3 regions of the Streptomyces sp. NPDC048277 genome follow, and region 2 is predicted to be linked to each of the others. Evidence: riboswitches for the same ligand, from Rfam matches in the RefSeq annotation. Region 2 holds a riboswitch; each other region holds the start of a gene.

Region 1 (7,442 bases), on a different contig from region 2:
GCTTGTTGAGGTCTTCCTGACCACGAGCCACGTTGTCCTGGATCGTGGATATCTCCTTCTGCAGCTTCTGCTGCTTCTCCTGGGCGCCGTCCAGCTTCTCGGTGGCCTGCTCGGCCTCCTCGTAGAGCTTGTCGACCTTGGCCTTGACCTCGCCCTTGCTCAGCTTCTCGCTGGGCGCCGCGTTGGCGGCGTTGGCGCTGAGGACGACGGCAGCGGCGGCTGCGGTGGTCAGCACGGTCACGCGTGCGCGGCTCGGCTGCTTGGGTCGACGATGGGACGCCACGGAGACGGGCTCCTTCGTTTGAGTGATCACCCGTATGGAGGTTCGAGGCCCGACCCTAGTGACCTCCCTGTGATCAGTTCAAACCCAACAGAGAAAAATCTGGTCACGCAACGCACTCTTTGCACATAACTCACGTGCCGTGATGCCCGATTGACACTACGTTGCGCGACAGTTCGGTCAATTCGGGCATTGCATATGCGTATTGAACGTTCAGGACAGTCGCTTCAGAAGCATGGCAGAAGCGACCGGACGGGCCCCCGCCTTGGCGACCCCGTCGGCGACCTCGCGGTCGGTCGAGGCGACGATCACCGGACGGCCCGGCGGCTCGGCACGCACCAGCTGGCGGATCAGTTCGTCCGCCGTGACACCCGGCTTCGAGAAGAGCACCCGGACCCCGCGCGGCGGGGCGAGCAGCACCGGTGCGGCCAGTTCGGCACCGTCGAAGACACACGTGACCTCCGCGCCGGTCTGCGCGGCGAGCTGGGAGAGCTGACCGAGCAACCGTAGCCGCTGCTTCTCCAGCGGCATCTGCGGATAACCGGTCTTGGTCACGTTGTAGCCGTCGACGACCAGGTGCGCCTGCGGCAGGGCGAGCAGCTGATCGAGGATGGCGGGATCATGCTCGGACAGCGCACGGGCGGCGATGTCCTTCGGGGTCATCCGCCCCGGTTCGACCGCGTCCACGGTGTCGGCCGGCCGCATCGACACCGGCGGCAACGCCAGTTCGCGGCGCAGCCCCTGGGCCGAGTCGAGGACGGTGTCGAGCAGCAGCCGCAGCCGCATGTCCTCGACGCTGCGTCCCTCGCGGGCGGCCCGGCGGCTGGCCTCCAGGGCGGCCTCGACCTCACCGAGCCGGGCCTTGAGCCGTCTGCTCTCGCTCTCCGCCGCGGACACCTGGGCCTGCCCCTCGGCGCGCCCCGCCTCCATCTCGCCCTGCATCTTGCGCAGCGCGGCCTCGCCGCGCTTGACGTCGCTGAGGGCGGCACGGAGCTTACGGTGAAGCGATTCCGCTTCCTTCTTCGCCGCGTCCAGCTCGGCACGCAGCCGCTCCGTCTCGGCACGGGTCTGCTCCCGGGCCCGGGCCAGCTCCTCGCGCAGCCGGTCCAGCTCGGCCCGGCTCTCCTCGTCCGCGCGCTCGGCGTCGGCCCGCTGGGCCTCCTCGCCGGCCGCCGCCACGAGCTTCACCCAGCCCGTGGGGCGCAGTACATAGGCCGCGGCCGCCACATCGAGCGGGTCCGCGGCCGGGGGCGGGGAGCCGGAGTCGAGAGCGCCGGCCAGTTCCGGCTGGGCCTCTCTCAGCTTCTCCCCGATCCGCTGCCGGAAGAGGGTGTCGCTCTCCAGCGCCGCGGCCATGGCGTTCCCGGCGAACTTCGCCCGCCGGTTCGGGGCGAAGCGGGCGTACTGCCGCAGCTGCGCGGGCAGTTCGGCCAGGGTCAGCCCGCCGAAACCGTCCGACACGATCTGTACGACGCGCCGCCGCACACCGTCGGGCAACGGACGGTCAAGCACCTCGGCGGTGCCGTCGCCCGGCCCCCCGCCTGTGGTCTCCACCATCCGTCACACCCCATCACCTGTGCGGGGCCGCCTCCCGGTCTCAGGAGTCGGCGCCCGGCCTGTCCACGAGTTCCACCTGGTCCACCGCGTTGCACCAGCGGCAGCGCACCGACTCGATGGTCTCACTGACCACCTCGCGCTCCTCGACCTTGGGCTCCCCGGCCAGGTCGAGGTGCAGGTACTCGACGACCTTCGACGAGCGGGTCACGTCGAAGCGCGTGAGGTTGCCGCAGAGGGTGCAGCGCCACCGCGTCGTGGCGGTCGGCAGGGGAACCGTCATCGTGACTGTTCGCTTCCTTCTAGTGTCCGTGACGCGCCGTCCCGGCGCGTGTGGCTCGTAACCCTACGGCCTGGCGGGTACTCGACGCCCGCCCGTCCACGGCGGCGAGGCGATCTGCACCGGTGCGTCCTGTTACGCCATGCTCTATGTCCATGATCGGCAACTGGAACACGACGGCCGTCCGGACCCTGCGGAGCCTGAAGGGCACATCCGCGCCCATGACGTACACCCTGATCGCCGTGTGCTGCCTGATCTTCGTGCTCGGCCCCGCCTCCGGCTTCACGCCGTCCTACGGCACCGGGGAGGCCCTGGCGGCCGCGCAGCGGGCGTACTTCCGGCACTGGGGGGTGGTCCCCGCCGGCCTGTTCGACGGCCCGGCGCGGGAGGCGCTCACCCCGGCCACGGCCCTCTTCATCCACGGCAGCTGGGTGCACCTGCTCGGCAACATGCTCTTCCTCTTCGTCTTCGGGGCGATGACCGAGGAGCGGATGGGCCGCGTGGAGTTCACCCTTTTCTACGTCGGCTGCGGCTATCTCGCGCTGCTCGGCTACGCGGCCGCCAACGCCACGTCCCAGCAGTCGCTGGTGGGGGCGTCCGGGGCGATCTCGGCGGTCCTCGGAGCGTTCCTGTACCTGTTCCCCAGCGCCCGCGTGACCAGTCTTCTCCCCTTCCTCTTCTTCCTGCCCCTGCGCTTCCCGGCCTGGGTGGTGCTCCCCTTCTGGGCGGCCCTGCAGTGGCTGGCCCTGGGCCAGGCCCCCGCGGGCCCCGGCGTGGCCTACCTCGCCCACCTGGTCGGCTTCGGACTCGGCTTCGGCTACGCGTGGGGGCGGTACGGCCGTAGGACTAAAGTGAGGACCGCCCGAGCCCCGGCACCCGAGGGAGAGAACCAGCCGTGATCACCGCGATCGTCCTCATCAAGACCAGCGTGGACCGGATCCCCGAGATCGCGGAACAGATCGCCGCGCTGGAGAGTGTGAGCGAGGTCTTCTCCGTCACCGGTACGTACGATCTGATCGCCATGGTCCGGGTGCAGCAGCACGAGGACCTGGCCGAGGTCATCCCGGGCCGCATCAGCAAGATCCCCGGCGTGGAGGGCACCGACACGCACGTCGCGTTCCGCACGTACTCGCAGCACGACCTGGAGGCGGCGTTCGCGATCGGCCTGGACAGCTAGCGCCCCGCAAGGGGCGCGGGGAACTGCGCGCTCAGCCCCCACCGGCCCGCGGTGTGGTCTCCTGCGGGTGCGTCGTGGCTGGTCGCGCAGTTCCCCGCGCCCCTTAAAAACAGGTAGGTCAGCTCACCGCCGGGACGCAGCGGCCGTCCTCCGTGCGGTAGGACCACTTCGCACCGTCGGTCACCAGTTCCCGCACCGCGGTCACGAACCGCTCCACATGCTCGTCCGGCGTTCCCGCGCCGAAGCTGACGCGGATCGCGTTGAGGGACTTCTCCCCCGGTGCCGCCTCCGGCGCCCCGCACTCGCCCTGGGTCTGGGGGGCGGAGCCCAGGAGCGTGCGGACCAGGGGGTGGGCGCAGAAGAGGCCGTCGCGGACGCCGATGCCGTACTCGGCGGAGAGCGCGGCCGCGAAGTGGGAGCTGTTCCAGCCGTCCACCACGAAGCTGATCACACCGACGCGCGGGGCGTCGTCCCCGAAGAGGGAGAGGATCCGTACCTCCGGGACCTCGGCCAGCCCCGCCCGCACCTTCTCGATCAGGTGCCGCTCCCGGGCGACCAGCGTGTCGAAGCCGGCCTCGGTCAGCGCCTTGCAGGCGGAGGCGATGGAGTAGGCGCCGATGACATTGGGCGACCCGGCCTCGTGCCGCGCGGCGCTCTCGTGCCACTCCACGGCCACTCCCCCGTCCTCGCGCCGGGTGACCCTGCGGCTGGCGCCGCCGCCCGCGAGGTACGGCTCGGCGGCCCGCAGCCAGTCGGCGCGGCCGGCGAGGACGCCGGAACCGAAGGGGGCGTACAGCTTGTGGCCGGAGAAGGCGACCCAGTCGACGTCCAGGTCACGGACGGACACGGGGTGGTGCGGGGCCAGCTGGGCCGCGTCCAGGACGATCCGGGCGCCGTGCGCGTGCGCGGCGGCCGCGAGCTCCCGTACGGGCCAGAGCTCGCCGGTGACGTTGGACGCGCCGGTGACGCAGACCAGGGCCGGGCCGTGCGGGTCGCGGTCGGCGAGCGCGCGCTCCAGGGTCGCCACCGCCTGCCGCGGGGTGCGCGGGGCGTCGAGGTAGGTGACCCGCGCGTCCTGCCAGGGCAGCAGGGAGGCGTGGTGCTCGGTCTCGAAGACGAAGACCTGGCAGTCGGCGGGGAGGGCGCGGGCCAGGAGGTTCAGGGAGTCGGTCGTCGAGCGGGTGAAGACCAGCTGGTCGTCCGGGCGGCAGTCCAGGAACTCGGCGACCGTCCTGCGGGCGTTCTCGAAGAGGTCCGTGGAGAGCTGGGAGAGGTAGCCGGCGCCGCGGTGGACGCTGCCGTAGTACGGCGCGTACGCCGCGACGTCGTCCCAGACCCGCTGCAGGGCGGGGGCGCTGGCCGCGTAGTCGAGGGCGGCGTAGGTGACCTCGCCGCCGGTCACGAGCGGGACGGTGACATCCCGGCCCAGAACGGGCAGGGGGGCACAAACGGACTGGGCGGAGGCAGCGGTGGAGACGGACATGGCGAAACTCCTGTGAGGGTGAGCGGAACCGCCGCGCCGGACGGTACGTCGACGACACGGGGAAAAGTGCAAAGGGGTACGCGGAGGCGGGGCTCTACGCCCTATCGCATTCGCTTGCTCACAGAAGGCTCCCTCGTACGACCAGGACCCCTGGTGTGTCGAGGGGTCCGCGCTTGCCGTAGACCTCGCTGCCTACGGCCTGGTCTTCACCCGGGGCACCCCGCCACGGACGGAGGGTTGCCGGACAGTCGGCCGGGGCCTCATGACTGTCACTCATGACCTGGGGAAAAACGTAGGGGAAGTGATCGCGGACGCGCAACTCCTGTCCGGATGACGGGACAGGGGAGTCTCCCTTTTCTCCGCCGCTACGGCGATCAGCCGCGACGGCGCGGTCCGGCGGTGCCGAACCGCGCCTCGACCCGGCGGCCGCGGCCCCTACTTGTGCGTCGCCGCCGACCAGCGCTCCAGCGCCCGCTTGGCGGAACCCGAGTCGATGGACTCGGCCGCCCTGGCCATGCCGGCGCGGAGTTGCTCGGCGAGCGTTCCCGGGCCCGGATCGAGGGCAACCAGGGCCGCCGCCGAGTTCAGGAGGACCGCGTCCCGTACCGGGCCGGTCTCGCCGTCCAGGAGCCTGCGGGCGACCTCCGCGTTGTACGACGGGTCGCCGCCGCGCAGGGCCTCCACCGGGACCAGGTCGATGCCGACGTCACGCGGGTCGAAGGTCTCCTCGGTGACCTTGCCGTCGCGGACGATCCACACGCGGGACGTGGCGGTCGTCGTCAGTTCGTCGAGGCCGTCGTCGCCGCGGAAGACCAGGGAGGAGTTGCCGCGCTCCGCGAAGACGCCCGCGACGACGGGTGCCATGCGCGGGTCCGCGACGCCGACCGCCTGGGCCCGCACCCGCGCGGGGTTGGTCAGCGGGCCGAGGATGTTGAACACCGTGCGGATGCCCAACTGGCCGCGCGCGGCGCCCACATGGCGCAGCGCCGGGTGGAACTTCACGGCGAAGCAGAAGGTGATGCCGGCCTCCTCGGCGACCTCGGCGACCCGCTGCGGGGTCAGGTCGAGGTTGACGCCGAGCTTCTCCAGGACGTCCGAGGCACCGGACGCGGAGGAGGCCGCACGGTTGCCGTGCTTGACGACCTTCGCGCCCGTGCCGGCCACCACCAGCGCCGACATCGTGGAGATGTTCACCGTCTTCGCGCCGTCGCCGCCGGTGCCGACGATGTCGACCGTGCGGCCCGGCACCTCGATGACGTTCGCGTGCTCGTACATCGTGCGGACGAGGCCGTTGATCTCCTCGACCGTCTCGCCCTTCGCCCGCAGGGCGACGACGAAGCCCGCGATCTGCGCGTCGGTCGCCTGGCCGCGCATGATCTGGTCCATCGCCCAGGCCGTCGCCTCGGCGCTCTGGTCCTGGCCGTACAGCAGCGCGTTCAGTACCCCGGGCCAGGAACGGCCCGCCGCGATATCGCCTCCAGCGGGGGTCACAGCGCTCATAAGGCCGCTCCTGATCGTCGTACCGATGAAAAAGGCAGTGTCAGGGCCTACCCTATCCAGCCCCGGGCACGGCGAAGGGCCCCCGTCCGTACACCGGACGGGGGCCCTTCGCCGTGGCGTGGCGACGCGTCGATCAGTGGTGGCCGTGGCCGCTCGTGATCTCCTTGTACTCCTCCACAGTGGGCTTCGGGATCTGGTTGTCCTCGCCGTAGTAGGCGCTGCTCAGCTTGGCGCGGAGCTTCTCGGAACCCTTGATCTTGCGCTCGACACCGTTCTCGTCGACCGCCGGACCGACCTGGGCCGGCTCGTACTGGTGGTGAGCCGTGAGGGTGTGCAGCTGCTCCTGGGAGAGCGGCTCGTGGATCTCGATGAACTCACCGTGCGGCAGGCGCTTGATGATGCCGGTCTCGCGACCGTGCAGCACCTTGTCCTTGTCCCGGCGCTGCAGGCCGAGGCAGATCCGCTTGGTGATGATGAACGCGATCACCGGTCCGGCGAAGAAGAAGATCCGGACGAACCAGGTCACGTCGTTGATCGACAGGTGGAAGTGGGTGGCGATGAGGTCGTTGCCACCACCGATCAGGCCGATCATGTACACGGTCACCCAGGCGACACCGAAGGCGGTGCGGGTCGGGGCGTTGCGCGGGCGGTCCAGGATGTGGTGCTCGCTCTTGTCGCCGGTGACCCAGGACTCGATGAACGGGTAGACCGCGATGGCCGCGAGGACCAGACCGAACAGGACCAGCGGGATGAAGACGCCCAGGACCAGGGTGTGGCCCCAGAAGTTGATCTCCCAGCCCGGCATGTACCGGATCAGACCCTCGGCGAAGCCCATGTACCAGTCGGGCTGGGCGCCGGTGGACACCTGGTCCGGACGGTAGGGGCCCATGGCCCAGATCGGGTTGATCTGGGTGGTCGCCGCGATGGCCGCGATGACACCGAAGACCAGGAAGAAGAAGCCTCCGGCCTTGGCCATGTAGACCGGCAGCAGCGGCATGCCGACGACGTTCTTCTCGGTCTTTCCGGGACCCGCGAACTGCGTGTGCTTGTGGTAGAAGACCAGGATCAGGTGGCCCACCATCAGGCCGAGCATGATGCCCGGCAGCAGCAGGATGTGGATCGAGTAGAACCGGGCGACGAAGTCGTGGCCGGGGAACTGCCCGCCGAA
Region 2 (7,442 bases):
GTTGTACGCGTCGGAGAACACGTCCGCGTCGATGTCGAGCATCCGGACCCGCTGCCCGCCGGTGTCCGCCACCGGCAGCAGGCCGCCCTCGGCCCGCCGGACCGCCTCGCGGTCGCCCTCGCCCAGCGCCGCGCACACCCACACCGCGTTCGCGTCCGGCCCGATCGCCGACAGCCCGGAGACCAGCCCGCCGCCGCCCCGCTTGGCGTGCAGCGCACCGCCTTCGCGCACTTCGTACGAGACCGGGCCACGGTTCGAGGCGACCAGCACCTCGGCACCGCCGGTGGTAGCAGCCATCAGATTCCCTTCGAGGAGACCACTGGCCTTGGCCGGTGGTGGAATCGAAGCTGCGGGCGCGCTGAGGAGCCGCGCAGCAGTCGGTCCTGGACCTGAGCCATCATCAGAAGTGGTAGCATCTTGGTTGTGGCTAGAGGTGATCTCCGGGAGTCGCTGAACCTTCGCGTCGCTCCTGAGCTGAAGCGGCAGGTCGAGGAATATGCCGAGCGCGTCGGCATCTCGATCAACGCTGCTGCGTGCGTTCTCCTCGCCGAGGCTCTTCGGGTGGAGCGAAGGCGCGAGCGGTGATCCGCGCGTACAAGTTCCTGCTGCGCCCCACGGCACGTCAGGCCGTCACCCTGCGGGACATGCTGACCGACCACTGCTCGCTCTATAACGGCGCTTTGCAGGAACGGCGGGACGCCTACCGGCACGTCTCCAGGACGTCCGTGCGGTACGGCGACCAGTCCGCCCAGCTCAGGGAGATCCGGGCGTTCGATCCGGAACGCCAGGGGCGTTGGTCGTTCTCCTCCCAGCAGGCCACCCTGCGCCGTCTGGACAAGGCGTTCCAGGCGTTCTTCCGCCGTGTCAAGAGCGGCGAGACGCCCGGCTACCCGCGTTTCAAGGGCGTCGGCCACTTCGACACCGTCATCTTCCCGAAGGACGGCGACGGCTGCCGCTGGGACTCCACCCCCTACGACCGGCACACCCGTGTACGCCTGCAAGGTGTCGGTCACGTCCGCGTGCACCAGCACCGGCTTGTCCGGGGCCGCGTGAAAACGATCAGCGTCAAGCGTGAAGGGCGCCGCTGGTACGTCGTCCTCTCCTGCGACGACGTACCAGCGGCGCCCTTGCCCGCCACGGGCGCCGTGGTCGGGATCGACATGGGCACCACGCACTTCCTGACCAACTCTGACGGTGAGCACATTGCCAACCCGAAGTTCCTCGACCGGATGGCCGACGAACTCGCCGAAGCCCAGCAGCACCTCGCGACGTTCCCCCCGCGGACCCGGCAGCGCAGCAAGTGTCACCGCGCCGCAGCCCGCAAGGTCGCCAAGCTGCACGCCAAGATCCGACGCCAGCGCGCCGACTTCCACCACAAGACCGCACTCGCCCTGGTCCGCGAGTACGACACGATCGCTCACGAGCGACTGAACACCGCGGGCATGACCCGCACCCCCAAACCCAAGCCCGCCCCCGACAACAACGGCGCCTTCCTGCCGAACGGCGCCGCCACCAAGGCCGCGCTCAACCGCAGCATCCTCGACGCGGGCTGGGCGCAGTTCCTCTCGATCCTGGCGAACAAGGCTGAAAGCGCCGGCCGCCACGTGGTCGAAGTGGATGCCCGCAACACCTCCCGCACGTGCCTCGCATGCGGGCACGCCGCGAAGGAGAACCGCGTCACCCAGGCGAAGTTCGAATGCACGGCGTGCGGCTTCACCGCGAACGCGGACCACGTCGGCGCGACGAACGTCCTCAACAGGGCCGGGCTGGTCCTCTGCGACGTGGCCTAGCTGCCGACGCAGGAAGCCCGCGCGTTTACGCGTGGGTGGAGTCACACGCCTCAACCTAGCCCGGCCCGGAAACGCTCAAACGTACGGCTACGCCCGACGAGCGGCCGTATACGGAACGCACGTCGAAGTCACGCCACCCGGCGCTCGGCGTACTCCGCGATCTCCGCCATCGGCGGCCGTTCCTCCGTGTCCACGGAGTACGTGCGCGGTTCGAAGCCGTCCTCACCCCGTTCGAACTGGGTCAGCGAGGGCCGGATCAGATGCCCGCGGGCCAGCCGGAGCTGTGCCGTGCGGTAGATCGCGGCGGACATCCGGCCCAGCGCCTGGCCGTCCTGGTGGCGGTGCTTGCGGACACCGACGTCCACCTGGGCGAGGGCGTCCAGGCCGACCAGGTGCAGGGCGTCGACCAGCATGCCCAGCTCCACGCCGTAGCCGACCGGGAAGGGGAGCTGTTCCAGCAGGGAGCGGCGGGCCGCGTACTCGCCGCCCAGCGGCTGGACGAAACCGGCCAGCTGCGGCCAGTGCATGTTCAGCAGCGGGCGGGCCATCAGTTCGGTGACCCGGCCGCCCTGCCCGGCCGCGCCGGCGAGCGGGCGGTCGTACATCGCCTTGACCAGGTCCACGTCGGGGTCGGTCAGCAGCGGGCCGACGATCCCGGAGACGAAGTCGGAGGAGAAGTCCCTCAGGTCGGCGTCGATGAAGCAGACGATGTCCCCGGTGGTCACGAGCAGGGAGCGCCAGAGGACCTCGCCCTTGCCGGGGACGGCCGGGATACGGGGGAGGATCTCGTCGCGGTGGACGACGCGCGCGCCCGCCGCCGCGGCCACCGCCGCCGTACGGTCGGTGGAGCCGGAGTCGACGACCACGATCTCGTCGACGAGCGGCGCCTGCCGCATCAGGTCGTGGCGGATGACCGCGACGATGTCACCGACCGTCTCCTCCTCGTTGAGCGCGGGCAGCACGACGGAGACGGACTGACCCGACCGCTGCTTGGCGGCGAGTATCCGGTGCAGCGGGCGATCGTTCACGGACCAGGAGCGGGTGGCCAGCCAGCGCTCGACTTCTTCCAGCACAGTCAGCGGCTCCTCACTGTCACGACCACACTGCCACGTGTGATCCATCTCGCGGTTCGGACGACTCTCTCAACTGTCCTGGCCTTCGGTTACAGTCTTGAACAACGCCGATGACCATCGCATGTCCTGTGGTCACCGTGTGTTGACAACCGCATACAGCTCATCCAGAGGGGCAGAGGGAAACGGCCCGATGAAGCCCCGGCAACCCTCCAGTCGGTACTCGTAGATCACTGTTGATCATCGCGAGGCTCCCGGCTAGGGAAGGTGCCAAATCCGTCTCACGGCGAGATGCGTCGTGAGGAAGATGAGGAGAAAGGGCCTCGCCTCACATGGCTGTGCAGACTGTTGCCACCAGCACCGATTCCACCGTAGACCTCGGTCCCGCCGCAGCGCTCAGCTGCCGCGAGTGTGGCCACCGGGTGCCGCTCGGCCCGGTGTTCGCCTGCGAGGAGTGTTTCGGCCCGCTCGAGATCGCGTACGACTTCTCGGCCTACGACACCGAGGAGCTGCGGAAGCGGATCGAGGCGGGTCCCGCGAACATCTGGCGCTACGCGCCGCTGCTGCCCGTCCCCGCGGACGTGGCGACCAAGCCGAACATCAACCCCGGCTGGACCAAGCTCGTCAAGGCCGACAACCTGGCGAAGGAACTGGGCGTCACCGGCGGCCTGTACGTCAAGGACGACTCCGGAAACCCGACGCACTCCTTCAAGGACCGCGTCGTCGCCCAGGCCGTCGAGGCCGCGCGCGCCTTCGGCTACACCACGCTCTCCTGCTCCTCCACCGGCAACCTGGCCGGCGCGGTCGGCGCCGCCGCCGCCCGGGCCGGCTTCCGCTCCTGCGTGTTCATCCCGCACGACCTGGAGCAGGGCAAGGTCGTCATGGCCGCGATCTACGGCGGCGAGCTCGTCGGCATCGAGGGCAACTACGACGACGTGAACCGTTTCTGCTCCGAGCTGATCGGCGACCCGGCCGGCGAGGGCTGGGGCTTCGTCAACGTCAACCTGCGGCCGTACTACGCGGAGGGGTCGAAGACCCTGGCGTACGAGATCTGCGAGCAGCTCGGCTGGCAGCTCCCGGACCAGCTCGTCATCCCGATCGCCTCCGGCTCGCAGCTCACCAAGATCGACAAGGGCCTCCAGGAGCTGATCAAGCTCGGGCTCGTCGAGGACAAGCCGTACAAGATCTTCGGTGCGCAGGCGGAGGGGTGCTCGCCGGTGTCGACCGCGTACAAGGCGGGGCACGACGTGGTCCGGCCGCAGAAGCCGAACACCATCGCCAAGTCGCTGGCGATCGGCAACCCGGCCGACGGTCCGTACGTCCTCGACATCGCCCGCCGTACCGGCGGCGCGGTGGAGGACGTCACCGACGAGCAGGTCGTCGACGCGATCAAGCTGCTCGCGCGGACCGAGGGAATCTTCGCGGAGACCGCCGGCGGTGTGACGGTTGGAGTCACCAGGAAGCTCATTGAGAATGGGCTCATTGATCCGTCGAAGTCGGTCGTTGTACTCAACACCGGTGATGGACTGAAGACGCTGGACGCGGTCGCGGGTACGGGTCTCACCGCGACCATTCGGCCCAATCTCGAGTCGTTCCACGAGGCCGGGCTCGCCTAAGTCGGCCGTAAAAAAACCGGGGCGCCGCCCTGTCCGGAGGTTCAAACCGTGAGCGTCAACGTTCGCATCCCCACCATCCTGCGCACCTACACCGGTGGCCAGGCCGAAGTCAGTGCCGAAGGCGCGAACCTCGGTGAGGTCATCGCCGACCTGGAGAAGAACCACACGGGAATCGCCGCCCGTGTTCTCGACGACCAGGGCAAGCTGCGCCGGTTCGTCAACGTTTACGTGAATGACGACGATGTGCGATTCGAGCAGGGCCTGGAGACGGCCACCCCGGACGGGGCCGGCGTCTCCATCATCCCGGCCGTCGCAGGCGGCTGACGTCCGAATGACCGAACATTACCTTCGGTAACAGCCATCACCGACTGTTCATCTGATTGCCCCCTCCGCGAGAGAAGCGGAGGGGGCAATTCTGTGTGGTTGAGCGCGGTACAGTTGGGGAACACGGTCCCGATCTCCAGGTCGGGGGCCCTGTATTCGATACCGCGAGCCCGGCAAGAAGTAGCCAAAGTGTGCGGGTTAAATGCGGCTTTTGTGGCCTTTATAGGGCCCGACTTGCCCTGAATTCGGCCGAATTCTCGCTACATTCCGGACCCCTTCCGTCCAGAATTCTCGTCCGATTGACCTGTTGCAGACGGCAGTTGGACAGATACATTCAGCCGCGGTCGACGCGTTCCGGCGCACGCCCCCAACCATTGGGGGGTGAGGTCTGACCCGGATCCGCGAAGTGTGGATCTGTGCAAGGGCCAGTAATAGGGGAGTTAGGCATGGCTCAGGGCACCGTCAAGTGGTTCAACGCGGAGAAGGGGTACGGCTTCATCGCGGTCGACGGTGGTGCGGATGTTTTCGTCCACTACAGCGCGATCCAGATGGACGGGTACCGCACCCTGGAGGAAGGTCAGCGAGTCGATTTCGAGATCTCGCAGGGCCAGAAGGGGCCGCAGGCGGACATGGTCCGGCTGGCGACCAGCTGAAGCACGCGCCGACTGACAGCGACGTTCTTCTGTACATCTTCGAAGGGCTCGTGCCTCCCGGGGCACGAGCCCTTCGGCATGCCCGGGCCGGGCCGGGCCGCGCATGCCCGATCCCCGGGAGGCGCTTGCGCCCGCCCGTCGCCCGACCACCACCCCTCAACGAGCACTCGCTTCGCGAGCGCGCCTTGCACTCTCCAACCCCGAGTGCTAATCATTGGCGTTAGCACTCTGAAGGTGAGAGTGACAAAGAAGGACCGGGTCGGTGAGGCCCGCAGGCCGGGTGGGGCAAGGAACCACGAGGCATGTGAGCCGTCCGTCGCGGGCGCGGGCGCGGTCCGAAGGAATCACCCCCAGTCCTGGAGGGACCACTTCACATGGCCAAGATCATCGCGTTCGACGAGGAGGCGCGGCGCGGCCTCGAGCGCGGCATGAACCAGCTCGCGGACGCCGTGAAGGTGACGCTCGGCCCCAAGGGCCGCAACGTCGTCCTCGAGAAGAAGTGGGGCGCCCCCACGATCACCAACGATGGTGTCTCCATCGCCAAGGAGATCGAGCTCGAGGACCCGTACGAGAAGATCGGCGCCGAGCTGGTCAAGGAAGTCGCCAAGAAGACGGACGACGTCGCCGGTGACGGTACGACCACCGCGACCGTTCTCGCCCAGGCCCTGGTCCGCGAGGGTCTGCGCAACGTGGCCGCCGGCGCCAACCCGATGGCCCTGAAGCGCGGTATCGAGAAGGCCGTCGAGGCCGTCTCCGGTGCCCTGCTGGAGCAGGCGAAGGATGTCGAGACCAAGGAGCAGATCGCTTCCACGGCCTCCATCTCCGCCGCCGACACCCAGATCGGCGAGCTCATCGCCGAGGCCATGGACAAGGTCGGCAAGGAAGGCGTCATCACCGTCGAGGAGTCCCAGACCTTCGGTCTGGAGCTGGAGCTCACCGAGGGTATGCGCTTCGACAAGGGCTACATCTCGGCGTACTTCGCCACCGACATGGAGCGTATGGAGGCGTCCCTGGACGACCCGTACATCCTGATCGCCAACTCGAAGATCGGCTCCGTCAAGGACCTGCTCCCGCTCCTGGAGAAGGTCATGCAGTCGGGCAAGCCGCTGCTGATCATCGCCGAGGACGTCGAGGGCGAGGCCCTGTCGACCCTGGTCGTCAACAAGATCCGCGGCACCTTCAAGTCCGTCGCCGTCAAGGCCCCGGGCTTCGGCGACCGCCGCAAGGCGATGCTGAACGACATCGCCATCCTCACCGGCGGCGAGGTGATCTCCGAGGAGGTCGGCCTCAAGCTGGAGAACACCACGCTCGACCTGCTGGGCAAGGCCCGCAAGGTGGTCATCACCAAGGACGAGACCACCATCGTCGACGGCGCCGGCTCCTCCGAGCAGGTCCAGGGCCGGGTCAACCAGATCCGCGCCGAGATCGAGAACAGCGACTCGGACTACGACCGCGAGAAGCTCCAGGAGCGCCTGGCCAAGCTCGCCGGTGGCGTCGCCGTCATCAAGGCCGGTGCCGCGACCGAGGTCGAGCTCAAGGAGCGCAAGCACCGCATCGAGGACGCCGTTCGCAACGCGAAGGCGGCCGTCGAGGAGGGCATCGTCGCCGGTGGCGGCGTGGCGCTCATCCAGGCGTCCACCGTCTTCGAGAAGCTGGACCTGGAGGGTGACGAGGCGACCGGCGCGCAGGCCGTGAAGCTCGCCCTCGAGGCCCCGCTGAAGCAGATCGCCGTCAACGCCGGCCTTGAGGGTGGCGTCGTGGTGGAGAAGGTCCGCAACCTCACCCCGGGCCACGGTCTGAACGCCGCGACCGGTGAGTACGTCGACCTGGTCGCCGAGGGCATCATCGACCCGGCGAAGGTGACGCGCTCTGCCCTGCAGAACGCCGCCTCCATCGCCGCGCTGTTCCTCACCACCGAGGCCGTCATCGCCGACAAGCCGGAGAAGGCCGCCGCGGCCGCTCCGGGCGGCATGCCGGGCGGTGACATGG
Region 3 (7,442 bases), on a different contig from region 2:
CCGTCGCAGGGTGCCGCAGCGGGCCGGGGCGACCCTGAGGTAGTCGGTCCGGGTGGGTTCCGCCGGGGAGCCGTGCCAGTGCTCGCCGTCCGGGACCGCCTGCCCCCGGTGGAGGGCGGAGGAGTGGCCGAGTTGGGCACCGTCGCCCATGGCGGTGTCGATGTCCAGGACGGTCTTCTCGCCGACGTAGACGTCCGTGCCGAGGGTGATCCGGCCGGTCTGGATGTGTCCCGCGTGGGCCCGGTAGCAGAGGAGGAACGAGTCCTTGCGGATGACCGTGCCGGAGCCGATCGTCAGCAGGTCGGTGCAGACCGGGACGGAGTGGGAGAGGATCGTGACCCCCTTGCCGATCCGCGCGCCGAGGGCCCGCAGGTACAGCACGTACAGCGGGGTTCCGGTGAGAAGGACCATCGGGTTGGCGTGCAGCAGCACCTTGACGATCCAGAAGCGCACGTACGCCAGGCCCCAGACGGGGAACTCGCCCGGTCTCCAGCGGCCCACCAGAAGCCATTTCGCGACGACCGGGAACGCGCACAGCGCCACGAAGCCGATGCCTCCGAACAGCAGGGACCGCAGATAGATGTCTGCCACGCCCTTGCCGGTGGCGATCCACTCGTACCCCACGGCGGTGGCGAAACCGGAGACGAAGGAGTAGCCGAGGAAGACCAGCAACTGGAGCGTGCCGCAGAGCAGATGGCTCCACCGGTTGCCGCGCGGCCGCTCGGGCGCCGAGGGGGCGCTCACCGGCTCGGCGGGAACGGGGGCGGCCTCGCCGAGCGCCGCCGCCAGGCTGTGGATCGTGGGGTGCCGGTAGATGTCCCTCATGGACGGGGACGGCAGGTCCGGCCGCTTGCGTATTCGGGCGCAGAACTGGGCCATGACCAGGGAGTTGGCGCCGAGGTCGGTGAAGAAGTTGCTGTCGGCCGGAACGTGCTCGGTGCTCAGGAGTTCGGCCAGTGCCTGCGCCAGCTCCCGCTCGGTCTCCGCTCCCCTGCCGCCGGTGTGACTCGGGACGACCGAAGGTCCGTCCGGCACCGACACGACCTCGGAGGACTGCTCCATCATGCGATCTCCTCGAGAACGTGGATGTTCCTGATCACGAACCGGCGGATTCAGTTTGTCCAGGCAGTGGACCGCATGCCACTTATGTCCCTTGCTCGGCCGTGCCGGAGGACTGATCCAGCGCGCCGTATTCCCCGGGTTTCGCACCGGGACGGGGACCACGAATCACCCGCATGGCGGTCCCCCGGCCGGCAGCGGGGCAGCGCCCCGCAAGGGGCGAGGGGAACTGCGCGCTCAGCCCCCACCCGGCCGCAGCCGGTGTACGGCTCAGTCCCGGGGTACGCCGGGCGCGGCGGTCGTACCGGTCCGCGACAGTGCTCCCGTACGCCCCTGCCGCCGTGTGCCGGACGGTTCGCCATTGACGTACGCCAAAACCGCTCCGTACGATCGCGTCCGGCATTGAGTGTCAGCGTCAAGCCCTGGCTCGCTGACCGGCAACCCTCCCGCGCGGTGGGGTGCTCCAGGTGAAAGCCCGGCGGGATCACCGATGATCCCCGCAAGCGCGTGGCCCCGTGAGCGGGGCCGGAGACGGGGAGGGACCGGCATGCGGCACAGCGGTGACCCGACTGCCTCCTTCGCCGTCGTCTCGGTGTTCTCCCGGCTCTCGCGTCGGCGCCACATCGATCTGCAGCGCTCGACCAGCTGTCTCTGTCAGGTCTGACGAGTCTGCGCGCCACCGGCTGACGTCGAGTCACCGGCCGCGGCCGCAGGCACCTCCCGCCACCGTGCGCGGTGGCATCCACCTGACCCCCGTCCGAACAGCGCTCCCCCGTGACCGGCGGCACGCCGACCGGGGCCGCACGCCCAGGCACGGCCGTGCCCGCACGGCACCCGGTGCCTGGTGACACGAGCAGGAGAACCCCTTCCGTGACCGCACTTCCGGATCTCAGACTTTCCCGCTGGACCGCCCTGACCGCCCTCCTGACCACCAGCGTGCTGCTGACCGCCTGCGGATCGAGCGGCGACGATTCCGGTTCCGGCGGCGGCCGGCCGAAGTCCGGCGGCACCCTGACCTTCGCGGTGGGGTCGGACGCCGGCTGCGTGGATCCGCAGCAGGTCGCCAGCAACGACACCATCTACTCGGTGCGCCAGACCGTGGACTCCCTTACCGACCAGGATCCGAAGACCGGCAAAATCGTGCCGTGGCTGGCGAAGAGCTGGGACATCAGCTCCGACGCCACGACGTTCACCTTCCACCTGCGGTCCGGTGTCACCTTCAGCGACGGCTCCGAGCTGACCGCGCAGGTGGTCAAGGACAACTTCGACGCGGTGCCGAAGCTCGGTGCGCTGGGCACCCTGGCCGAGGGCTACCTGAGCGGCGTCAAATCCACCACCGTGGTCGACCCGCTCACCGTCGAGGTGACCTTCCAGCAGCCCAACGCCCAGTTCCTGCAAACTACTTCGACGCATTCGCTGGGTATCGAGTCCTCGGCGAGCGTGCAGAGGACCCCGCAGCAGAAGTGCAGCGACGGGGTGATCGGGTCCGGTCCCTTCGTGCTGAAGCAGTACGTGCAGAACCAGTCGGTCACCCTGGCCAGGCGCACCGGGTACGACTGGGGTTCCTCGCTGTGGAGCAAGAAGGGCGAGGCGTACCTGGACAAGCTGGTGTTCAAGGTCGTGCCCGAGGCCGGCGTACGGGCCGGCAGTCTCCGGTCCGGCCAGGTGGACGCCATCAGCAGCGTGGGCAGGGCCGACGAGGCGGCGCTCAAGGGCGGCCAGGTCGCCCTGCGGAGTCGGGCCAACCCCGGCGTGGTGTTCGGCCTGGGCTTCAACAACTCACGCCCGGTCCTCAAGGACGCCAGGGTGCGGCAGGCGATCCTGTTCGCCATCGACCGGCAGCAGATCGCCGACACCGTCTTCCCGACCGGCACCAAGGCCGCGACCAGCATCCTCGCGCACACCACGCCCGACTACACGGACCTCGCCGCGGATCTCCCCTTCGCCGCGGCCAGGGCCAAGTCCCTCTTGGACCAGGCAGGTTGGAAGACCGGCGGCGACGGCATCCGGACCAAGGGCGGCAAGAAGCTGAGTCTGACCATCGACTGGATCCCCAACGCGGCCACCAACCAGCCCGCGCTGGAGCTGATCCAGCAGCAGCTCAAGGCCGTCGGTGTCGACGTCGTCCTCAAGCAACTCCAGCTCACCCGGTTCGCCCCGACCCTGCAGTCGGGTGACTTCGACGCGGCGTGGGGCAACGTGACCCGGGCCGACCCGGACATCCTGCGCAGCTCCTTCTCCACCCGGCTGGCCAACTGGTACCGCATCCCGGCGGGCCCGCTCGACACCCGGGTGGCCGGTCAGGCGGCCACCACCGACACGGTGCAGCGCGGGCAACTGGTCGACGACACGCAGAAGCTGATCGTGCAGAACGCCTACTACGCGCCGGTGGTGGAGCTCCAGACCCAGCTTGGCATCGCGAAGAAGGTGCACGACCTGGACTTCGACGCCTCCAGCCGGATCCGGCTGCACGACACCTGGATCGGCTAGACCGTGCGCCGGTATGTGATCAAGCGGCTCGCGCAGGCGGTCGGGGTGCTGTGGGCGGCGTACACGGTGTCGTTCCTCGTCCTCGACTACCTGCCGGGTGATCCGGTGACTGCGATGGCCAGTGCCGGGATGGACTCGGGGCAGGTCGATCCGAAGCAGCTGGCCGCCCTGCGGCACGAGTACGGCTTCGACAAGCCCGTGCTCGTGCAGTACGCGGAGTACCTCGGCCGGGCGGTGCGCGGGGACTTCGGCGACTCGGTGTCCACCGGCAGGCCGGTGACCTCGACGCTGGCCGACGCGCTGCCGCAGACCCTCCAACTGACCGCTGCCGCGCTGCTGTTCGCGGTGGTCCTCGGCGGCGGGCTGGCCGTGGTGGCGACGTACACCTCCCGGCGCTGGCTGCGGCAGTTCCTGCTGTCGCTACCGCCGCTGGGGGTGTCGGTACCCACGTTCTGGGTGGGTCTGCTGCTGGTGGAGGCGTTCTCCTTCCGCCTGCACTGGTTCCCGGCGTTCGGCAACGACGGGTTGCGCGGCCTGATCCTGCCGGCCCTGACCCTGGCGGTCCCGACCGGCGCACAGGTCGCGCAGGTACTGGCCAAGAGCCTGCTGACCGCGCTGGACCAGGCGTACGTGGAGACCGCGCGGGCCAAGGGCGCGGGCCGCCGGCGGGTCCATCTGCGGCACGCGCTGCGCAACGCCTCACTGCCCGCGCTGACGGTCGTCGGCCTGCTGGTCGGGCAGCTGATCGCCGGTTCTGTGGTGGTCGAGACGGTGTTCTCGCGCGACGGCCTCGGCCGGGTGACCGCCGCGGCCGTCACCGCTCAGGACATCCCGCTGGTCCAGGGGGTGGTGGTGTTCGGGGCACTGATCTTCGTGGCGACGAACCTGGTCGTCGACCTCGTCTACCCGCTGCTGGATCCGCGGATCGTGGTGGCCCCGGAGAGAAAGGCGGCGCTCGCATGAGTCGGAGCCTTGCCGACGGCACGGCCGACGCGGCCGAGGCGGCGCTCGGCCCCGCCCGGCCCGTCGGGACGGGACCGGAGCCGGAACGCCGCGTGGACGTACGGCGGTTGCTGCGCTTCGTGGTGCGCCGCCCCGGTCTGCTGCTGTCGGTCCTGATCGTCGTACTCGTGGTGCTGGCCTCCTTCCGGCCGGACCTGTTCACCTCGCAGGACCCGCTGACGGGGGTGCCGGCCCAGAACTTCCGCGGCCCGAGCGGCGCACACTGGTTCGGCACCGACGAGCTGGGCCGAGACGTCTTCTCCCGCGTGGTGCACGGCGCCCAGCTCTCCCTGAAGGCCACACTGATCGCGGTGCTGGTCGCGTTCGTCGTCGGCGGTCTGCTCGGGGTGGTCGCCGGGTTCGTGGGCCGCTGGGTGGACGACGTGCTGATGCGGTTCGTGGACGTCCTCCTGTCCATCCCGGCGCTGTTCATGTCCCTGGCGATCGTCACCGCGCTCGGCTACGGCACGGTGAAGGTGGCGGTCGCGGTCGGCATCGCGAGTGTCGCCTCGTTCGCCCGGGTGGCCCGCTCGGAGGTACTCCGGGTGCGGCAGGCGGTGTTCGTCGAGGCGTCGCGCGCGAGCGGGGCCCGCTGGTACTCGGTGCTCGGCCGGCATGTGCTGCCCAACGCCGCGGGCCCGGTGGTCGTGCTGGCCACCCTCGACTTCGGCTCCTCCATCCTGGCGGTGTCGGCGCTGAGCTTCCTCGGCTACGGGGCGCCGCCGCCGGCCCCGGAGTGGGGCACGTTGATCTCCGACGGCCGCAACTACCTGGCCAACGCCTGGTGGCTGACCGCGCTGCCCGGGCTGGCGATCGCCGCGACCGTACTGGCCGCCAACCGCGTCGCCCGGGCACTGGACGGCGAATGGTCCCGGCAGCGATGACCGACGAACATGAGAACGGTGAGGACGTGACCACACCACTGCTGGAGATACGCGGCCTGTCCGTGTCGTACCGCACCCGGGGCGGCCCGGTGGCGGCCGTGCGGGGCGTGGACCTCGACGTGTGGCCGGGGCAGGTGACGGCGGTGGTCGGCGAGTCCGGCTCCGGCAAGAGCACCACCGCGCACGCGATCACCCGGCTGCTGCCGGGCAACGGCGCCGTCGACGCGGGCACGGTCCGCTTCGGCCGGCACGATCTGGCCGCGCTGTCGGAGGCGGAGCTGCGCACCGTGCGCGGGGCGCGGATCGGGCTGGTCCCGCAGGACCCGACGGTGTCGCTCAACCCCGTCAAGCGGATCGGCGAACAGGTCGCGGAGGTGCTGCGCATCCACGGTCTCGCGACCCGCCGCTCGGCCCCCGCCGAGGCGATCGCCGTCCTGGACCGGGCCGGGCTGCCCGACGCGGCCGTCCGGGCCCGCCAGTACCCGCACGAACTCTCCGGCGGCATGCGGCAGCGCGCGCTGATCGCCATCGCCGTCGCCGCGCAGCCGGAGCTGATCATCGCCGACGAGCCGACCAGCGCGCTGGACGTCACCGTGCAGCGGGTCATCCTCGACCGTCTCCAGCGCCTCACCGAGGAGTCGGGCACCGCCATCCTGCTGGTGACCCATGACCTCGGGGTCGCCGCCGACCGGGCCCAGCGCCTGGTCGTCATGTCCCAGGGCAGGGTGGTCGAGGCGGGCCCCACCCGGGAGATCCTGGCCGATCCCCAGCACGAGTACACCCGTCGCCTGCTGGCCCGCGCGCCCAGCCTGACCGCCGCCCGGCCACGCGCCGCCGTCCCCGCGCCGAAGGCGGACACCGCGCCCCTGGTCGAAGCACGCGGTCTGGTCAAGGAGTTCAGGCTCCCCCGCACGGGCGACGGCCCCCGCACCCTCCGCGCGGTCGACGACGTCGGTTTCACCCTGCACCGCGGCCGGACCCTCGCCCTGGTCGGCGAGTCGGGCTCGGGCAAGTCCACCACAGCCCGCCTGGTGCTCCGGCTCGCCGACGCGACCGCCGGGCAGGTCCTGTTCGACGGCGCCGACGTCACCCACGTCAAGGGCGCCCCCGAAAGGGAGCTGCGCCGCCGCGCCCAGCTCGTCTACCAGAACCCGTACGCCTCGCTCGATCCGCGTTTCTCCGTCGGCGAGGTCGTCACCGAGCCGCTGCGCGCCTTCAAGGTCGGCGACCGTGCGTCCCGGCTCGTCCGGGCCCGCGAGCTGCTCGACCGGGTGGCCCTTCCGGCCACGATGCTGGAGCGCCGGCCGGCGGAGCTGTCCGGCGGGCAGCGACAGCGGGTGGCGATCGCCCGTGCCCTCGCGCTCTCCCCCGACCTGGTGGTCTGCGACGAGCCGGTCTCCGCGCTCGACGTGTCCGTGCAGGCCCAAGTCCTGGACCTGCTGGCCGAGTTGCAGGCCGACACGGGCGTGGCGTACCTGTTCATCTCCCACGACCTGGCCGTCGTACGGCAGATCGCGCACGAGGTCGCGGTGATGCGGGCCGGCCGGATCGTCGAGACGGGCCCGCCGGAGGAGCTCTTCACCAGCCCCCGCCACGAGTACACCCGCGAGCTGCTCGCGGCCATCCCCGGCGGTGGCGTCCCCGCCCCGCCGCCCAAACGACGAGCTGACGAGTCGAGGACCGGCGTCGCATGAGCGCTGGCCACCGCGGCCGAGCGTCCGGCAGCGCTACCGCGACGCGGCCGACCGGTCGGTGCCGCGTCACCGGTTCGACCTGCCCTGACCGCCCGGAGTGTCCGGGTCAGCCCGCCGCCGTCCAGGCCCTCGGTCCCATGCCCCGCCACTCGATCAGATCGGGGTCGTCGACCGTCGTACTGGACTCGGGCAGGCCCGCCACGCGCAGAAACTCCACGACGTCGAGCAGGTGGTACGCAGTACCCACGTACTCGCCACGGATGGTGACCCGCCGGCCACCGTCAGCGCCCGGCGGCTGCACGATCACAGGCGC

Evidence for each region. A riboswitch is a leader RNA that binds a small molecule or an ion and turns the genes downstream of it on or off. The one in region 2 is predicted to bind S-adenosylmethionine.
Region 1: another riboswitch for S-adenosylmethionine. It lies ahead of AB0D85_RS05620 (aminotransferase class V-fold PLP-dependent enzyme); the one in region 2 lies ahead of thrC (threonine synthase).
Region 3: another riboswitch for S-adenosylmethionine. It lies ahead of AB0D85_RS19305 (putative leader peptide); the one in region 2 lies ahead of thrC (threonine synthase).

The regions. Positions count from the first base shown of each region.
Region 1 covers NZ_JBEZLQ010000002.1:208,759-216,200, reverse strand. Annotated here, with positions in the region: gene AB0D85_RS05645 (NlpC/P60 family protein) at 1-283, opposite strand, end outside; gene AB0D85_RS05640 (NYN domain-containing protein) at 494-1,837, opposite strand; gene AB0D85_RS05635 (hypothetical protein) at 1,878-2,117, opposite strand; gene AB0D85_RS05630 (rhomboid family intramembrane serine protease) at 2,270-3,013, shown strand; gene AB0D85_RS05625 (Lrp/AsnC ligand binding domain-containing protein) at 3,010-3,291, shown strand; gene AB0D85_RS05620 (aminotransferase class V-fold PLP-dependent enzyme) at 3,410-4,774, opposite strand; SAM riboswitch class IV at 4,939-5,055, opposite strand; gene trpD (anthranilate phosphoribosyltransferase) at 5,210-6,274, opposite strand; gene AB0D85_RS05610 (ubiquinol-cytochrome c reductase cytochrome b subunit) at 6,408-7,442, opposite strand, start outside.
Region 2 covers NZ_JBEZLQ010000012.1:174,340-181,781, reverse strand. Annotated here, with positions in the region: gene AB0D85_RS25950 (trehalose-6-phosphate synthase) at 1-297, opposite strand, end outside; gene AB0D85_RS25945 (transposase) at 582-1,790, shown strand; gene AB0D85_RS25940 (glucosyl-3-phosphoglycerate synthase) at 1,919-2,863, opposite strand; SAM riboswitch class I at 3,021-3,174, shown strand; gene thrC (threonine synthase) at 3,193-4,476, shown strand; gene AB0D85_RS25930 (MoaD/ThiS family protein) at 4,525-4,800, shown strand; gene AB0D85_RS25925 (cold-shock protein) at 5,247-5,453, shown strand; gene groL (chaperonin GroEL) at 5,828-7,442, shown strand, end outside.
Region 3 covers NZ_JBEZLQ010000008.1:95,574-103,015, reverse strand. Annotated here, with positions in the region: gene AB0D85_RS19310 (Pls/PosA family non-ribosomal peptide synthetase) at 1-1,065, opposite strand, end outside; SAM riboswitch class IV at 1,458-1,571, shown strand; gene AB0D85_RS19305 (putative leader peptide) at 1,550-1,723, shown strand; gene AB0D85_RS19300 (ABC transporter substrate-binding protein) at 1,930-3,549, shown strand; gene AB0D85_RS19295 (ABC transporter permease) at 3,553-4,512, shown strand; gene AB0D85_RS19290 (ABC transporter permease) at 4,509-5,435, shown strand; gene AB0D85_RS19285 (ABC transporter ATP-binding protein) at 5,432-7,129, shown strand; gene AB0D85_RS19280 (hypothetical protein) at 7,236-7,442, opposite strand, start outside.